2 linked regions of the Pelagicoccus sp. SDUM812003 genome follow. The protein of the gene in region 2 interacts with the protein of the main gene of each other region in a pairwise test. Links are inferred from orthologs where the notes say so. Each region holds a gene or a part of one and is shown on either strand. Other genes may lie near its edges. The genes, in order: QEH54_RS01865 and QEH54_RS18145.

Evidence for each region.
Region 1: the proteins of QEH54_RS18145 (region 2) and QEH54_RS01865 interact in binary tests that used the Escherichia coli proteins (3 or more experiments, as listed by UniProt). The link is inferred for Pelagicoccus sp. SDUM812003 from one-to-one orthologs.

Annotation. Positions count from the first base shown.
Region 1 is NZ_JARXHY010000001.1:461,291-468,307, forward strand. What follows is about bases 2,951-5,949. They hold QEH54_RS01865 (aminotransferase class I/II-fold pyridoxal phosphate-dependent enzyme), read right to left. Parts: upstream 5,039-5,949; coding sequence 3,863-5,038; downstream 2,951-3,862. Other genes in these bases: QEH54_RS01855 (glycoside hydrolase 43 family protein), read right to left, coding at 2,951-3,124; QEH54_RS01860 (OsmC family peroxiredoxin), read right to left, coding at 3,222-3,677; QEH54_RS01870 (hypothetical protein), read left to right, coding at 5,203-5,394; QEH54_RS01875 (anthrone oxygenase family protein), read right to left, coding at 5,438-5,923; QEH54_RS01880 (NAD(P)H-binding protein), read right to left, coding at 5,938-5,949. Also shown: QEH54_RS01850 (TonB-dependent receptor), read right to left, coding at 1-1,405; more of QEH54_RS01855, read right to left, coding at 1,511-2,950; more of QEH54_RS01880, read right to left, coding at 5,950-6,777; QEH54_RS01885 (AraC family transcriptional regulator), read left to right, coding at 6,919-7,017. UniProt on the Escherichia coli protein: Shows aminotransferase activity with methionine and histidine as substrates, and to a lesser extent also with phenylalanine.
Region 2 is NZ_JARXHY010000015.1:66,763-73,779, forward strand. The notes cover bases 1,407-4,405. They hold QEH54_RS18145 (cbb3-type cytochrome c oxidase subunit I), read right to left. Parts: upstream 3,760-4,405; coding sequence 2,053-3,759; downstream 1,407-2,052. Other genes in these bases: QEH54_RS18135 (cytochrome C oxidase subunit IV family protein), read right to left, coding at 1,407-1,416; QEH54_RS18140 (cytochrome c oxidase subunit 3), read right to left, coding at 1,443-2,021; QEH54_RS18150 (cytochrome c oxidase subunit II), read right to left, coding at 3,752-4,405. In the rest of the region: QEH54_RS18125 (hypothetical protein), read right to left, coding at 120-347; QEH54_RS18130 (cytochrome c oxidase subunit 3), read right to left, coding at 361-960; more of QEH54_RS18135, read right to left, coding at 1,003-1,406; more of QEH54_RS18150, read right to left, coding at 4,406-4,495; QEH54_RS18155 (hypothetical protein), read right to left, coding at 4,591-4,728; QEH54_RS18160 (c-type cytochrome), read right to left, coding at 4,787-5,440; QEH54_RS18165 (response regulator), read left to right, coding at 5,924-7,017. UniProt on the Escherichia coli protein: Cytochrome bo(3) ubiquinol oxidase is the terminal enzyme in the aerobic respiratory chain of E.coli that predominates when cells are grown at high aeration.

The sequences.
Region 1 (7,017 bases), on a different replicon or contig from region 2:
ATGCTCGAAAGGCTTCCCCGTAGATCGCTTTGACGAAGGTTTGGGAGGCGAAGTTTCGCACGTACGCGATGCGGGGGCTGAATTTGCTCCCGGAGCGGGAGAAGTCGTCGTAGCGAAAGCCGAGGGTCAGTTCGGAATCGTCGTCGATCAAGCATTGGTATTGGGCGAAAAGGCCAGCCAGCGCTTCGTCGTGGGCGGAGAAGAGCTTGTAGGAGTGCAGGTTTTCGGGCTGGTAGCGGAAGGGAAAGGTGAATCGGTTGTAGTTGGAGTAGGCCTCGTCCTTGACGATGTCGAGGTAGCTCACGTCGAGGCCGAGGGTAAGGATGTCGTCGTTGGCGAAGGCGGTCTCCGAGCGGACGGAGAGGTTGATTTCGCGTTCCTCGGTTTCGCCCAATCCGACGTTTGGCGCGTCGCTGGGAGGAACGCTGATATCCCGGAAGGCGCCCGGGGCGGTGGCTTGGAGTTTCCTGAGATTGTAGAAGTCCCTCAGATTGCCTTGAATGACGATTCGCGTGTCGTGACCCATCTCGAAGGAATGGAGGGCGGACAGCTGGGTGTTGATGCGTTTGGATTTGTTGTGGGCGTTGGACAGGCGGTCGCGGGCGTAGAAGCCCGTGTTTTTGCGCTCGCTATGGAAAAAGGTGATCTGGCTGTTTTCGCTGTCGAGACCGAGCCGTATGTCTGCGAGCCGAAAGGGGTCGCTGGTTTCCACCATCTCGGGGCTGAAGGTGTCCTGAACGAGGTAGTTCTGCCCGTTCTCGTCGATGTGGTAGTTGGCCTGGATCGAGAGGTTGAGGTCGGCGGTCAGCGCGTGAGCCCCTTGGACGTGCGCAGCGTATTGGCCGTGCTCGCCTAGCGATAGGGTGAGGCGGTTCGCGTCCCTGATGGTCTTGATGTTGATGACCCCGGTGAAGGCGTTGGTTCCGTAGATGGAGGAGGTGGGGCCGCGAACGATTTCGATCGAATCGATTCCTTCGATCGAGAACCGTGGCAAAGGCGAGCTGGCAGTGCTGCGGTTGACGACGTTTTGCCCGTCGATGAGCAGGAGGATTTCTCGAGAGTCCGCGCCCAGCTTTCGTCCGCGGCTGGAGTAGGACAAGCTCATCGGCAGGTTTCCTTGGCGATAGCTTTGATAGCCGGGCGCGAAGGCCAGCAGCTCTTCGAGCGTGGAAACGGGGAGCTGGCTGATCTCCTGGCGTGTGAAGAGGGTGGTCGAGGCTGGCGCCGTGTTGAGCGTCTTGTCGGTGAGCGTCGCTCCGGTGATCTTGACCTCAAGCAGTTCCTCCAGGCTGAGGTCGAAGAGGTCCTGGGCCGCCGCCGTAGCCGTCAAAGCCCACAGGAAGCTTGCTGCGAGAGCGCCTTTGAGAAGACGAGATGAGCGGGCGGCGTTTCGACAGGGAGACATGTGAGGACAGGCGGACACTCAAGAATAGCCGGTGTTCGAAATGGCGCAAGCTGACGCAGGCTTATCCCTGATTGGGCCACGCTCATCGTCGCGCCTGGACTCATGTCATTCGATGCGGAAGTAGTCGTAGTTCGCCTGACCGTAGGCTCCGACCTGCGAAGGCTTGAGAGAAACCAGCCCCACTTTTGCTCCGATCCACCGCCCTTCCACGGCTTGGAACGGCGCCCCGATGTCGACAAAGGTTTCGCCGTCTTCGCTGTAGCGAAACTGGCAGAGACCGCCGGGCATCATCTCGACCTGGAGGAACGCCCGGGCCGAGACGAGCGGGGCCGAGGCGTCGCGCGTTTCCGGGTTTTGTCTGCGGGCGTCTTCGCAGGTGGAGTAGACCAGTTGGAAGGCGTCGCCATCTCGCTCCACAGCCAGAAGAGCGTAGTCCATGCCCATCATGACGAGCCCGGAACGTTCTCCGTCCAGCAGTCCGGAGGCGTCGATCTTGGCGGTGGCGGTGAAGGCCGGCGCCGGGAGCTTTTGCAGGAGCAGGTGCGGCGCGTTCCAGAGATTGGCGGGAAGCGCGGGGATCCACTGCGAGCGCAGCGAGAGGGAGCCGGGCTCATCCGATAGGGACCACCAGTGGCGTCGCCAGTTGGCGTGCCATTGCCAAGCGAGGGACAGCTCTTGCTCATCGAACTCGTCGCCCACTTGAGGTTGGGTCGGAGCTGAGGCGGTTGGCGTGGATGGTTTTGCGTGGCGGGCGATGGGCTGTCCGTTTCCGTCGCCATCTGGATCCTCGCCCATGACCGGCCAGTCGTCCACCCAGTGAACCGGTTGGAGATGAACGATGCGTCCGTACGGCTGCACCTCCTGGAAGTGGACGAACCAGCCCTCGCCGTTGTCCAGTTCCACGTAGCCGCCCTGATGGGGACCGTTGATCTCGGTTTCGCCGGTGGAGAGCGCGATGCGGTCCTCGTAGGGACCAAACACGTTTTTGGATCTGAGCACCACCTGCCAACCCGTGGCGACGCCGCCTCCCGGAGCGAAGATGTAGTAGTAGCCGTTTCGCTTGTAGAACTTCGGTCCTTCGAGGGTCGGATGGATGCCGTGGCCGTTGAAGACGATCTTGCGATTTCGAATGACCTCATCGCCTTCGGGAGTCATCTCCTGCACCTGCAGCACGTCCCCTAGGCCGGCTCGAGAATTCGCGAAGGCGTGCACCAGATAGACCCGCCCGTCGTCGTCCCAGAGCGGGCAGGCGTCGATGTTTCCGCGGGCGTCTTTGACCAGAATCGGAGCGCTCCATTCGCCGCGCGGGTCGGTGGCGGAGACGCGGAAGATGCCGCGATCGGGATCTCCCCAGTAGATGTGGAAAACGCCCTCGTGGTAGCGAAACGACGGGGCCCAGACGCCATTTCCGTGCTGAGGAACGTCGAAGTAGGCGTCGGGGAAGCGCGGGATGGCGTAGTTGACCAGCTCCCAGTTCACCAGGTCCTTGGAATGGAGGATCGGCAAGCCCGGCACGCAGTTGAAGGAGGAGGCCGTCATGTAGAAGTCCTCGCCGACCTTGACCACGTCCGGATCGGAATAGTCGGCGTAGATGACGGGGTTCCGGTAGGTGCCGTCTCCCAGATCAGGCTGCCAGGGCGCGGCCGTGGCGAGGCCGACCAGCAGGGCCGCGGCGAAAAGGGGGCAGGCGAGGAAGCAAGAGCGGGGTCGAGGCGTCATGGACGAAATGAGAAACGCTAACACGTGTAAGGTAAAGCCTAAAGGAAAGCCTCGCCCGCAGGGGACGAGGCTTCGTGAAAGCGTTGGGATGGTTTGGCTACTGGCGCAGCTTGGCGTTGACGATGACCTCCTTGAAGGCCGGTGCCAACGTTTTCATGACCGGGCAGGTGTGAGCGGTTTCCTCCACCGCCTCGGAGAACGCCTTTTCGTCGCTGGCAGGCACGATGCCCTCCGCGTCGATGGTCAGTTTGGACATGGAAATGCCGTCGTCGATCTCCGTGTCGAGCGAGGCGGTGACCACGAGCTGGCTGGGCACGGTTTCGGCTTCGGTCAACTGCTTGCTCAAGGCCATGCTGAAACAGGAGGCGGCGGCGGCGGCGAGCAGTTCCTCCGGGTTGGTTTGGCCGGGACCCTCTTCTCCCATACGGTTCTTCAGTGAAAACCGGGACTTTTGCAGGGTTCCGCTTTCGGTTGAGAGCTCGCCGTAGCCGTTCTTGAAGTCGCCCTTCCAGGAGGCGTCCGATTTGCGTGTTACGATGGTGGTTGTGCTCATGTTTTGTTTCGGTTGGAGTTCGGTGTTTGCCAGGAAAGGCCCGCCGTCCGCATCCGCCTCGTTCGAGAATATTGCGCGATGCATGGTGCCTCACTGCGCGGCGCAGTGAAGATCGACGAGATCCCTTGTTGTGGGGTGAGGTGCAGGATACGCGCCGCCGAGGGCGTGCGGAGCTCGCCTACCGACTACTTGGCACGGGCGAGCCAGTCCTTGTCGGCTAGTCGGAGGAGTCGCTCGCCTGCGGCGCGCAGCGTTTCCTCCTTCTTCGCGAAATGGAAGCGGATGAAGCGGCGCTCGGGCTCTCGGAAGAAACTGGAGCCCGGCACGCCGGCCACCCCGATCTTCCTGACCAACCACTCCGCGGCTTCGGTATCGGTTGCGAAGCCAAGCGAAGAGATGTCGAGCATGACGTAGTACGCGCCTTGAGGTTCGGTGAACGGTAGGCCGGTACGGCGTAGGTAGTCTATGAATACATCGCGCTTGCGCGTGTAGAGGGCCTGGAGCTCGGCATAGTAGGACTCGGGAAGCTCGAGTCCGGCCACGGCGGCTTCCTGCAGCGGGGCGGCGGCGCCCACAGTGAGAAAGTCGTGCACCTTTCGGGCTTGGGCGATGACTTCGGCGGAAGCGAGCACGTAGCCAAGTCGCCAGCCGGTGATGGAGTAGGTCTTGGAGAGCGAGTTGCAGGTGATCACCCGTCGAAACGCTCCTGGAAGGGCCGCCGCATAGGTGTGCGTATGCGGGGCGTAGACGATGTGCTCGTATGGTTCGTCGGTGATGACCCAGGCGTCGGCCTGTTCCGCAAGGGCGAGGATTTCCGCGAGTTCCTCGCGGGTGAAGACTTTTCCAGTCGGGTTGGAAGGGTTGCACACGATGATGGCCTTGGGCTTTAGCTCGAAGGCTTTGCGCAGCTCCTCCCTGTCGTATCCAAAATCTGGAGCGTGCAGCGGCACGTAGATGGGCTCCGCTCCGGAAAGAATGGCATCCGCTGCGTAGTTTTCGTAAAACGGCGAGAAGACGATGACCTTGTCGCCCGGATTGCAGGCGGTCATCATGGCGACCATCATGGCTTCGGTGCTTCCGCAGGTGACGACGAGGTGCTGGTCGGGATCGACGGCAAGCCCGGTGTCGCGAGAGATCTTCTTCGCCAGGGCTTGACGGAAGCGGGGAGCTCCCCAGGTGACCGCGTATTGGTGGTGCGGGCCGCGGGTCGCCGTTTCCAAGGCCGCGAGCAGTTCCTCGGGCGGATCGAAATCGGGAAACCCTTGGGCTAGGTTGATGGCGTCGTGCCGATTGGCTAGGCGGGTCATGCCGCGGATCACGGATTCGGTGAACTGGGCGAGGCGGTTGGCGGGAGATGGCATAGGTGTGAAAGAGCAGCAGTTCTCTCTTGCCCTGTTAAGCCAATTATTCCTCTCAGCTGCCGTATGGGCAGGCCGATCGACCGTTCGCCGAAAAACGGCTGAGAAAGAGCGCGCCTTGGGCGAGTCTCGGTCCCCAACGCAACGAAACACCTAGGACTACAGCTATGAAAACGAAGAAACTCACCCCGTTGACCATGAGCATCGCTCTGAGCGCGAACCTTAGCCTCATGGCGATTTTCCACGCCCTCGGCTTCTGTATCGACTTCGCCGTGGCTTGTACGGTGATTTGGGTGGCGGCCATGGCTGGCAGCTACCTGCTGGAGAAATTCAGGGAACGCCGGGCAGACCACGCCTGATAGAGCAGTCTGCCCGGCTCCATTGCGTATTCGGTTTCTTGGGTCACGCAAGGGAAGCAGCCAGGGATGAGGCGACTGTGGAAAGGATGCAGGCGCCCGTTCGCAAGTGGTTCCATGGAACCCAGCGGCGCAGATAGCGCTGCCAGGTCGACGCGAGAGCGGAGCGGTCCGAACCAGCCGCTGCGAGCTCGTCGTTCAGCGGTACGTTGCAGGCCGCGGTGATGCCGAACACGCCGAAGATGTAGAGAGCGGCAGCGACCATGCGAACGAACGGAGCGGGCGAGGAAGCTTCTCCGATGATCGATAATCCAACGCTTAGGAGATGAAGGCCTACCGGACAGACGAAGACGAAGAGGAATGTCGGGTTGAGGATCTTCTCGTTTATGCGCTGCATCGTTAGGGCTCCTTGATGCCCGGAGAGCGAGCGAAGACTGCCCATGACGGTGTTCGAGAAGATGAATAGGATGCCGGCGCAGATGCCGGTCAAGCATACGGTCAGAGCGAGCGTAATCGTTTCGAAGGTCTGCATTTCGCGAATGGGGTTCAGGTTGCGATGTCGATAGGACTCCAGACGCCTGTGGCAGCGGCTTCTTTGGCGAAGTCTCTAAATGACTTCGGAGGGCGCCCGAGGGCTTGCTGCACGCCGTCGGACAGGTGAGCGTTTCGGCCGTCTAGAATATGAGCGAATAGATAGTCGAGCAGTTGTATCAAAGGTTCCGGTACGCCGGATTTCGAGAGGGATTCGAGAAATGATTCGTGGGAAACGTTTTTGAACTTGATTTTGTATCCGGTTTCTTCTGACAGAATCTTCGCTAGATCGGCGAAGGTGAGGAGCTCCGGTCCGGTGAGCTCGTAGAGGCGGTTGCTGTGAGCGCTTTCGGTGAGGGCGGCGACGGCGGCCTCCGCGATGTCGTCGGCGTCCACAAACGGCTCTTTCAAGTCGCCCACCGGCAAGGCGAGCGTGCCCAAGCGGACGTAGTCGAGCAGAAAGCTTTCATTGAAGTTCTGATTGAACCAGCTGCAGCGAAGCACGGTCCAGTCCATGCCGGCGCCCATGACGATTTGCTCGCAGGCCTGGGCTTCGGGCTCGCCGCGTCCGGAGAGCAGCACGATCTTCTTCACGTTCTGGTGGCGAGCGATCTGGCATAGGCGCTCGATGGCTGGCTTGGCTTGCGGAACCGCGAGGTCGGGACTGTAGGCGACGTAGATTCGTTCGCAGCCCTGCATGGCGTTTTCCCAGGTCTCCGGGCGATCCCAGTCGAAGGGGATTGCTGCGGAGCGCGAGCCGATCCGCACGGGAATTCCACGCGCTTTGAGGCCTTCTACAATGCGGCGGCCGGTTTTTCCCGATCCGCCAATGACGAGTGTTGGTGATACGTTCATTGTTTCGATTTTCTTTGATGGTTTCGTTTTCGAGAGGAAGCTCTCGGGTTTCGGCTACAGAATAGCTGAACGAGGCGGAGCGCTCTATGGCGCTTTTGCCTCGTTTTATGCCCGTTCGTCCACCAAGCTCGATTTCGTGCCATGACTGAGGTCGCAACCAGCCGCATTCCGCCCCTCGCGTTCGATCCTATCGGCGAGGCGCTGCATGCCTTGCGCATGTCGGGAGCCTTCTACTGCCGC
Region 2 (7,017 bases):
GACTGATTAAGTCTCGTCTGTATCATTTCCCCGAATTGGCGGGGTATGTAAGAGCAGAGAGGGGCAAACGTGACAAGATCAGAGTCCCTTATTACAAGAGAGTCGCCTGAAAAGCTTTTCTAATCGCGTTGAGATCGCGTCTTCTTGATGAGGTAGTAGATCACGGCGCCGATCATGCAGAGCGGCAGGAAGCTCATCACCGCGGTGGTGGCATAGTAGGCGCCGCGGGCTTCCTCCTTGGCCACGCCGCACACCGAGCAGGCATTGGCCGTGGCGAGACCGACGCCAAGCGACAATGCGGCGAAGGAAAGAGCGCGTAGGAAACGGGTGGCAAAGCAGCTTTTCATCTAAATCTCCTCCTTAGTTGAGATAAACGAGAACGTAGAGAATCGGCCAGACGCCAACTACGAAATACCAGAACGCCTGACCGCCATGCAAACTGGCCAGCCGCAAGGTGCGGTTTCTCATCTTGAAGAAGAGGCGACCGAGGGCGAACAGGGCGCCGATGGCGTGCACCGCGTGGGTACCGATGATCAGATAGAAAAACGCCCCGTAGGTGCTTGATTGCATGGTCAAACCAAAACCGAGCAGTCGCGCCCATTCGAAGCCTTGAAACACCACGAAAAACAGTCCTAAACCGAGAGCGAACAGGAACAGCTGCTCACTCTTGCGACTAAAGCCTTCCCTTGCGAAGGTTTTGCTGGTCAAGAACATAGCGACGCCGCTCGCCAATAGGGCGACCGTGTTGAAGGCGGTCGCTCCGATCGGCAGACGCGGCTGATCCAGCGGCGGCCACTCCAAGGCGTTGGCCTTGGAAATGGAATAGGCGCTGATCAGTCCGATGAAAAACATCATCTCCGTCAGAATGAATATGATCACTCCGAGAAGACTGTTGGAGATGACGGGCTCGCGGCGGCTTGAACCGCCCTCGCCCGATAAGCTTGCTTCCGCGTATCTCATTTTCCGCTCCCTTCCCTAGTTGAGCCCATTGGGCTGCGCTTTTTAGTGATGCGACTCCTCCTGGTGGCCGTCTTCCTCTTGGTGAGCGTCATCTCCATGGTGTCCGCCTTCGCCTGCCGCGACCTCAGGTTCCTGGTATTCCTTCACCCAATTGTGTCCCTCAGACTTCATGCTGTCGGTGGCCACGCCGAAAAAGAAGACGAACATGATGGCCACCATGGAAAGAAGGATGTACGGAGCGTAGATCTTCTCGAACTTCAGGTGCATGAAATAGGCCAGCACGTAGTAAGCTTTCACCAAAGCGATACCGAAGGCGGTGATGAGGATGACGATGAGCCGAGTGGCTCCCTCGAGATGCAATATGTCCGCTAGCTCGGGCCCAGCCACGCTGATGATGAAGAGCACCAGCAGCATGATGTAGATCTTGAGGTAGCTTGGAGAGTTATGTCCTGCCATTTTGAAAAAGCGTATTCAGGTTTCGATTACTTGGCGATGTAGAGCAGCGGGAAGAGGAAGATCCAGACGATATCCACGAAGTGCCAGTAGATGCCGATGTTCTCCACGCGATGCAGATTCTGCCCGTGCTTGACGTCCTTTTCCGCGATGATCGCCATGATCACCATACCGCAGAGAACGTGAAAGCCGTGCAGTCCGGTAGCGGTGTAGTAGAAGCTCCAGAAGTTGCTGGTGAAAAGCGTGTAGCCGTGGCTGATTTCGCTGGCGTATTCGTAGGTCTTGAAACCCATGAAGCATCCGCCAAGCAAGATGGTGAGCCAAAGGAACTTTCGCGCTTTCACGATGTCCTTCTTCTCCGCCGCTTCGTGAGCGATGACCACAAAGAAGCTGGAAGTGAGCAGCCAGAACGTGTTGATACCGCCGATAAAGGTGTTGGTATGCGCCGCGGACTGAGCCCAGGAGCCGTGCAGAAAGCGGTTCAACAAGTAGGACGCTATCAAGCCGCCGAAGATAACGATTTCCGAAGCGACCACCCACCAGACCGCGAGTCGTCCCGTGGGGATTCCGGTGGCGCTTCTGCCAGTTGCAATGATTTTGTGACCCATTGTATCTGAAATTTGATTACGTTAAGTTGGTTCAGTTCGGCTTGTTCTGAGGCCAGTAGTCTTCTTCGCGGCCTTCCACCGAAAACTCGTAGGGACCCCGGTAAACCTCAGGGAAATTGCCCTCGAAGTTGCCGTGCGGCGGAGGCGATGGAGCGACCCACTCCAGCGTATTCGCCTTCCAAGGATTGCGGCCGGCCTTCTCGCCACGCTTGAGGCTGACGATCAAGTTAACGAAGAACGGGATCTGGAAGAGGATCAGAACGATGAGCGAACCGGTGGCGAATACGCGCAGGTCCTGCAGGTTTTCCGTGAAGAGATCCGGATACGCGGTGTAGCCAGCGATACGTCGATGCTGTCCAGCGGCCCCGAGGATGAAGAGCGGCAGGAAGATCCCGTTGAAAGGAATGACCGTGCCCCAGAAGTGGATCTTTCCCCAGAACTCGTTCATCTTGCGACCGAACATCTTGGGAAACCAGTAGTAGATCGCCGCATAGGTCGCGATCACCGCAATCGGAACGAAGGTGTAGTGGAAGTGAGCCAATACGAAATAGGTGTCATGCAAGTAGATGTCGGTACCGCTAGACCCCAGCCAAATGCCAGTCACACCGCCCACCAGGAACTCGCCCAAGAACGCCATGGCGAATAGCATTGGAGTGGAGAATTCGATGGATCCACCCCAGAGCGTGGCGATGTAGGCGAACAGCATGATCGCCACCGGGATGGAGATCAGCAGGGTCGTTGTGGTGAAGAGGTAGGTCGCTCGCGGATCCACCCCGGAAATGAACTGGTGGTGGGCCCAAACGAAGAAACTCAAAATGCCCAAACCAATGGAGCTGTAGAGAATCATGTTGTACCCGAACAGCTTCTTGCGGGCGAAGGTGCACATGACTTCCGCCACCACGCCCATGGCCGGCAGGAGCACCACATAAACTTCCGGGTGTCCGAAGAACCAGAACAAGTGCTGCCAGAGCACCGGATCCCCGCCCGCCGCTGGATCGAAGAACGTAGTGCCCAGCGTTTGGTCGAAAAACAGCATCACCGCGCCAGCGACCAGCGGACCCACCGAGGCCATGAAGAGGATCGAGGCGATCACGATCATCCACACGATGATGGGGATGTCGTACAGCTTCATGCCCTTGGCTCGAGCGTTCATGGTGGTAGTGACGAAGTTGATACCGCCTATCAGGAAGGCCACGATTTCCAGCGTCACCGCAAGCAGCCAGAGCGGCGCCCCGAATGGGGTACCGTTGTATTCAGCTTTTGTCGACAAAGGCGGATACGCCGTCCACGCCCCACCGAAGCCGCCTTGCGGCACGAAGAAGGAAGCGATCAGCACGATACAGCTGATGAGGAAGATCTGGTAGGAAAGACGATTGAGTTTGGGAAACACCATATCGTCGCAGCCGATCATGAGCGGGATAAGGAAGTTTCCGAGGGCGGCGATGAGCACCGGCATGGCCACGAAGAAGATCATGATCGTGCCGTGGTTGGTCACCAGCGAGTTGTAAGCAGCGGGCGAAACCACTCCGAAGAACGGCACCGAAGAGCCCGGAAATGCCAGCTGCATGCGGAAGACGTAGGAGAAAAAGCCTCCGATCAAGCCCATGGCCATACCCGTGAACAGGTACTGGAAGCCAATGATCTTGTGGTCAGTGGAGAAGACGTACTTGCTCCAGAATGATTCTTCGTGCCCATGATGCTCGTCGTGGGCCACGGTTGCGGTAGCGGTCTCAGCCATTGCTCTTTGCCTCCTTAGTCTTGGAATCTGTCGTTTCAACCGCCGCGATGGACGATGCGCCGCCGCTGGTTTCGGGCGCGTTTTCGGCGATCCACTCCGCGTAGTCCGCTTCGTTTTTCACAAACATGCGGGCGGGCATGAAACCATGTCCAAAGCCGCACATCTCCGCGCATTGGATGTCCCACTCCCCTTCGAGGATGGTCTTGAAGTGGCCGGTGATGATACGTCCGGGCACGGCGTCCTGCTTGAGACGGAAAACAGGGATGGAGAAGCTGTGCATGACGTCCGGCGACTCCAGGTAGAACGTGTACTGGGTATTGTTCTTCAGGTAGAGCTCGTTGACCTTCGCGATGTCGTCGTCGGTGCCGAGCACCCCGTCCGCTCCAGCGTGATAGAACGACCAGGCCCACTGCTGAGCCACCACCCGTATCTCCTCGTCGGCCGGCGGCAGATCGATCTTCACCTTGTGCCACACCATGAAGGTCCAGACCAGGATGACCAGGTCGCACACCAGAATGAGGTAGTGCGGAATCTCCACCGCGAGCTTTTCGCGATGGGTTTCGCCCGTGAGGTACTGGGCTTTTTGGCCTGCTTTGCGACGAAAGCGAAACAGGACGTAAAAGAAGAATCCAAGCGTGAGGAGGAACCAGAACCCGACGAGATAAGTGATCACGTCAAATAGGTGGTCGATGTCCTTCGCGTACTCGGAAGCACGAGGCAAGAAGTACTCAAGCATTGTCTGCGGAACTACGAGTTAATCTGTTGGAAAAGGAAAGGCGGCTGGCTCAAGACGTCTCCCTAGGCGGAGGAGACGCTCGGAAATGTTTCTGTCTAAAACACGTACCAGAGGACTACAATCACAATGGAGAACAGCACAGTTCCTACCAAAGTGAAATTGAAAAGCTTCCGCGTGACGGCGTAGGCGTATTGCTCCTGTCCTGGCTGGCTCTTGGATGATTTGGCGCTCATGGAAAATTCTCGGTGTAAAAGCGTGCTCTCGTTCGGTGTAAACGCGTCGCTGGAAGGCTTACTCGGAAAGGGACTGGATATAGGCGATCACGTCCTTCATGGCCTGCTCGTCGGCCAAAGTCATGGCCATCGGTCGCATCTGGGATCCGGTGACGTCCTCAGGATTCGAGCCGCGAACGCCCTCCTTGAACTTGTGAAGCTGATGGAGCGTGTACCAGTCGTGCTGATTGATCAAGGATGGAGAGTTGAGCATGTCGTTGCCCTTTCCGTCCGGTCCATGGCACGCCTGACAGGTCATGTAGAGCATCTTGCCCTTCTCAGGATCGCCTCCCACAAGCGTCGCCTCCACCGGCTTGGAAGGCAAAGACGCGATGTACTTCGCCACCGCCCCAATGTCCTCCTCCGTCACCAGCAAGGTCGCCATCGGGCGCATCTGCATGCCAGTGGCGTCCTTCACGTTGCCGCCACGATGCCCCGCCTTGAACTTCTTGATCTGGTTCACGATGTACTGCTCCGAGAGTCCCGACAGAGCAGGCGCGTTGAGAAGCTTCATGCCCTGAGCGTCGTCGCCATGACAGGCCACGCAGTTGGCGTAGAGCTGCTTGCCTCGAGCGTCATCCGCCTGGGCGGCGCCGAGCGCCACCAAAGCCAAAAGGCCGCCAAGCGCAGCCTTGATTCCGGATGAAGTGCGGGACGATAGAATCGTTTTCATGATGTCGGGAAGACGGACTGAGGGCAACTCCCCTCCAGGTCGTTAAGTAGCGGATTTGTTTTGAGTGTTCGGTGGTCGTCTTGGCGCGGTCGAAATATGCTCGGTAACTGTTTCTAGAGCAACCTATAAGGAGGCCCCGAAGCGGAGGTAATACCCGTTTTGAGCCAGCTTATGTCAAGGCTAAAGCCCATCGATTGAGATGCATAACCGGCACTTATAAAATTCCCTATTCGAACGGCTAACAACTAACGCGAGACGAACCGAAAACGAGCGATCGGCGAAGCGCTCCAGGGGGCGCCTTTTTGGTAAAACCGTTCTTAAAAGATACGTAGGAAAGCGGATCCGCTCATCCGAACTGGCGTTCGGACGTAGCTAGATGTTGGATAGGCCCACGATTCCCGCAAGCACCCCCATGCGGCACTCCCTACCCCTAAGATTTCCCGGACCGATTGATGACTCTAACCCGACAGGCGACTTTTCACCATGCATGACCCGCGCAGCAGCTCGCAGAAGCGGCGTGTGCTGATCATAGACGACACCTCCGCAATCCATCGCGACTTCGAAAAGGTTCTCACTCCAAGCGAGGTATCGGAAAACGAACAGGCCCTCGAGGAGCTCGACGAGCTGATGTTCGCCGACGAGGAGGAGCCGGAAAAGATAGCGGATCGCAGCCACAAGCTCGATTTCGAGCTTTCCCACGCCTACCAGGGCGAAGAGGGACTGCGCAAAGTGGAACAGGCCCAGCAGGAGGGAGCGCCCTTTTCGGTCGCCTTCGTCGACATGCGCATGCCTCCCGGCTGGGACGGCCTCAAGACCGTAGCGGAAATCGCCAAGGCCGACCCCCATATCCAGCTGGTCATCTGCAGCGCCTACAGCGACTACTCCTGGAGCCAGATCATCGACCGCCTCGGCAGATCGGATCGGCTTCTCATCCTTAAAAAGCCTTTCGACCACGCCGAAGCCTATCAGCTGGCCACCGCTTTGAGCGAAAAATGGCTGGCCGAAGCCCGCACGCGCTCGCTGCTTTCCGATCTGGAGAGCAAGGTGGAATCCCGCACCTTCGCCCTGAGCGAAAGCAATGCCAAGCTTCGCATCCTGAACGAGGAGCTGAAGCGAGCCGCCGAAGAGGCCCGTTGCTCGGAACGGGCCAAGGGGCGCTTTCTCGCCACCATGAGCCACGAGATCCGCACCACCCTCAATGGCATCATCGGAGCCTCCAACATTCTCAGCACGAGCAAAGGCCTCTCCGAATCCGACCTGGAGCTGGCCACCATTATCCAGACCAGCGGCGACGCCCTGATGATCGTCATCAACGACATCCTGGACTACTCGAAGTACGAAAACGGCCAGCTGGAGCTGGAAAGCATCCCCTTCTCCCTCCGGGCCCTCGCAAAGGAATGCGCCAGCCTGCTGGCGCCCAGCATCGAGCAGAACCAGGTGCGCTTTCGCATGAACCTGCCCGACGCCCTGCCCGAGTCGCTGGTCGGCGACCCCGCCCGTCTGCGCCAGATCATGCTCAACCTGCTCAACAACGCCTTGAAATTCGGAAAAGGCACCGAGGTCGATCTCTCCGTCGC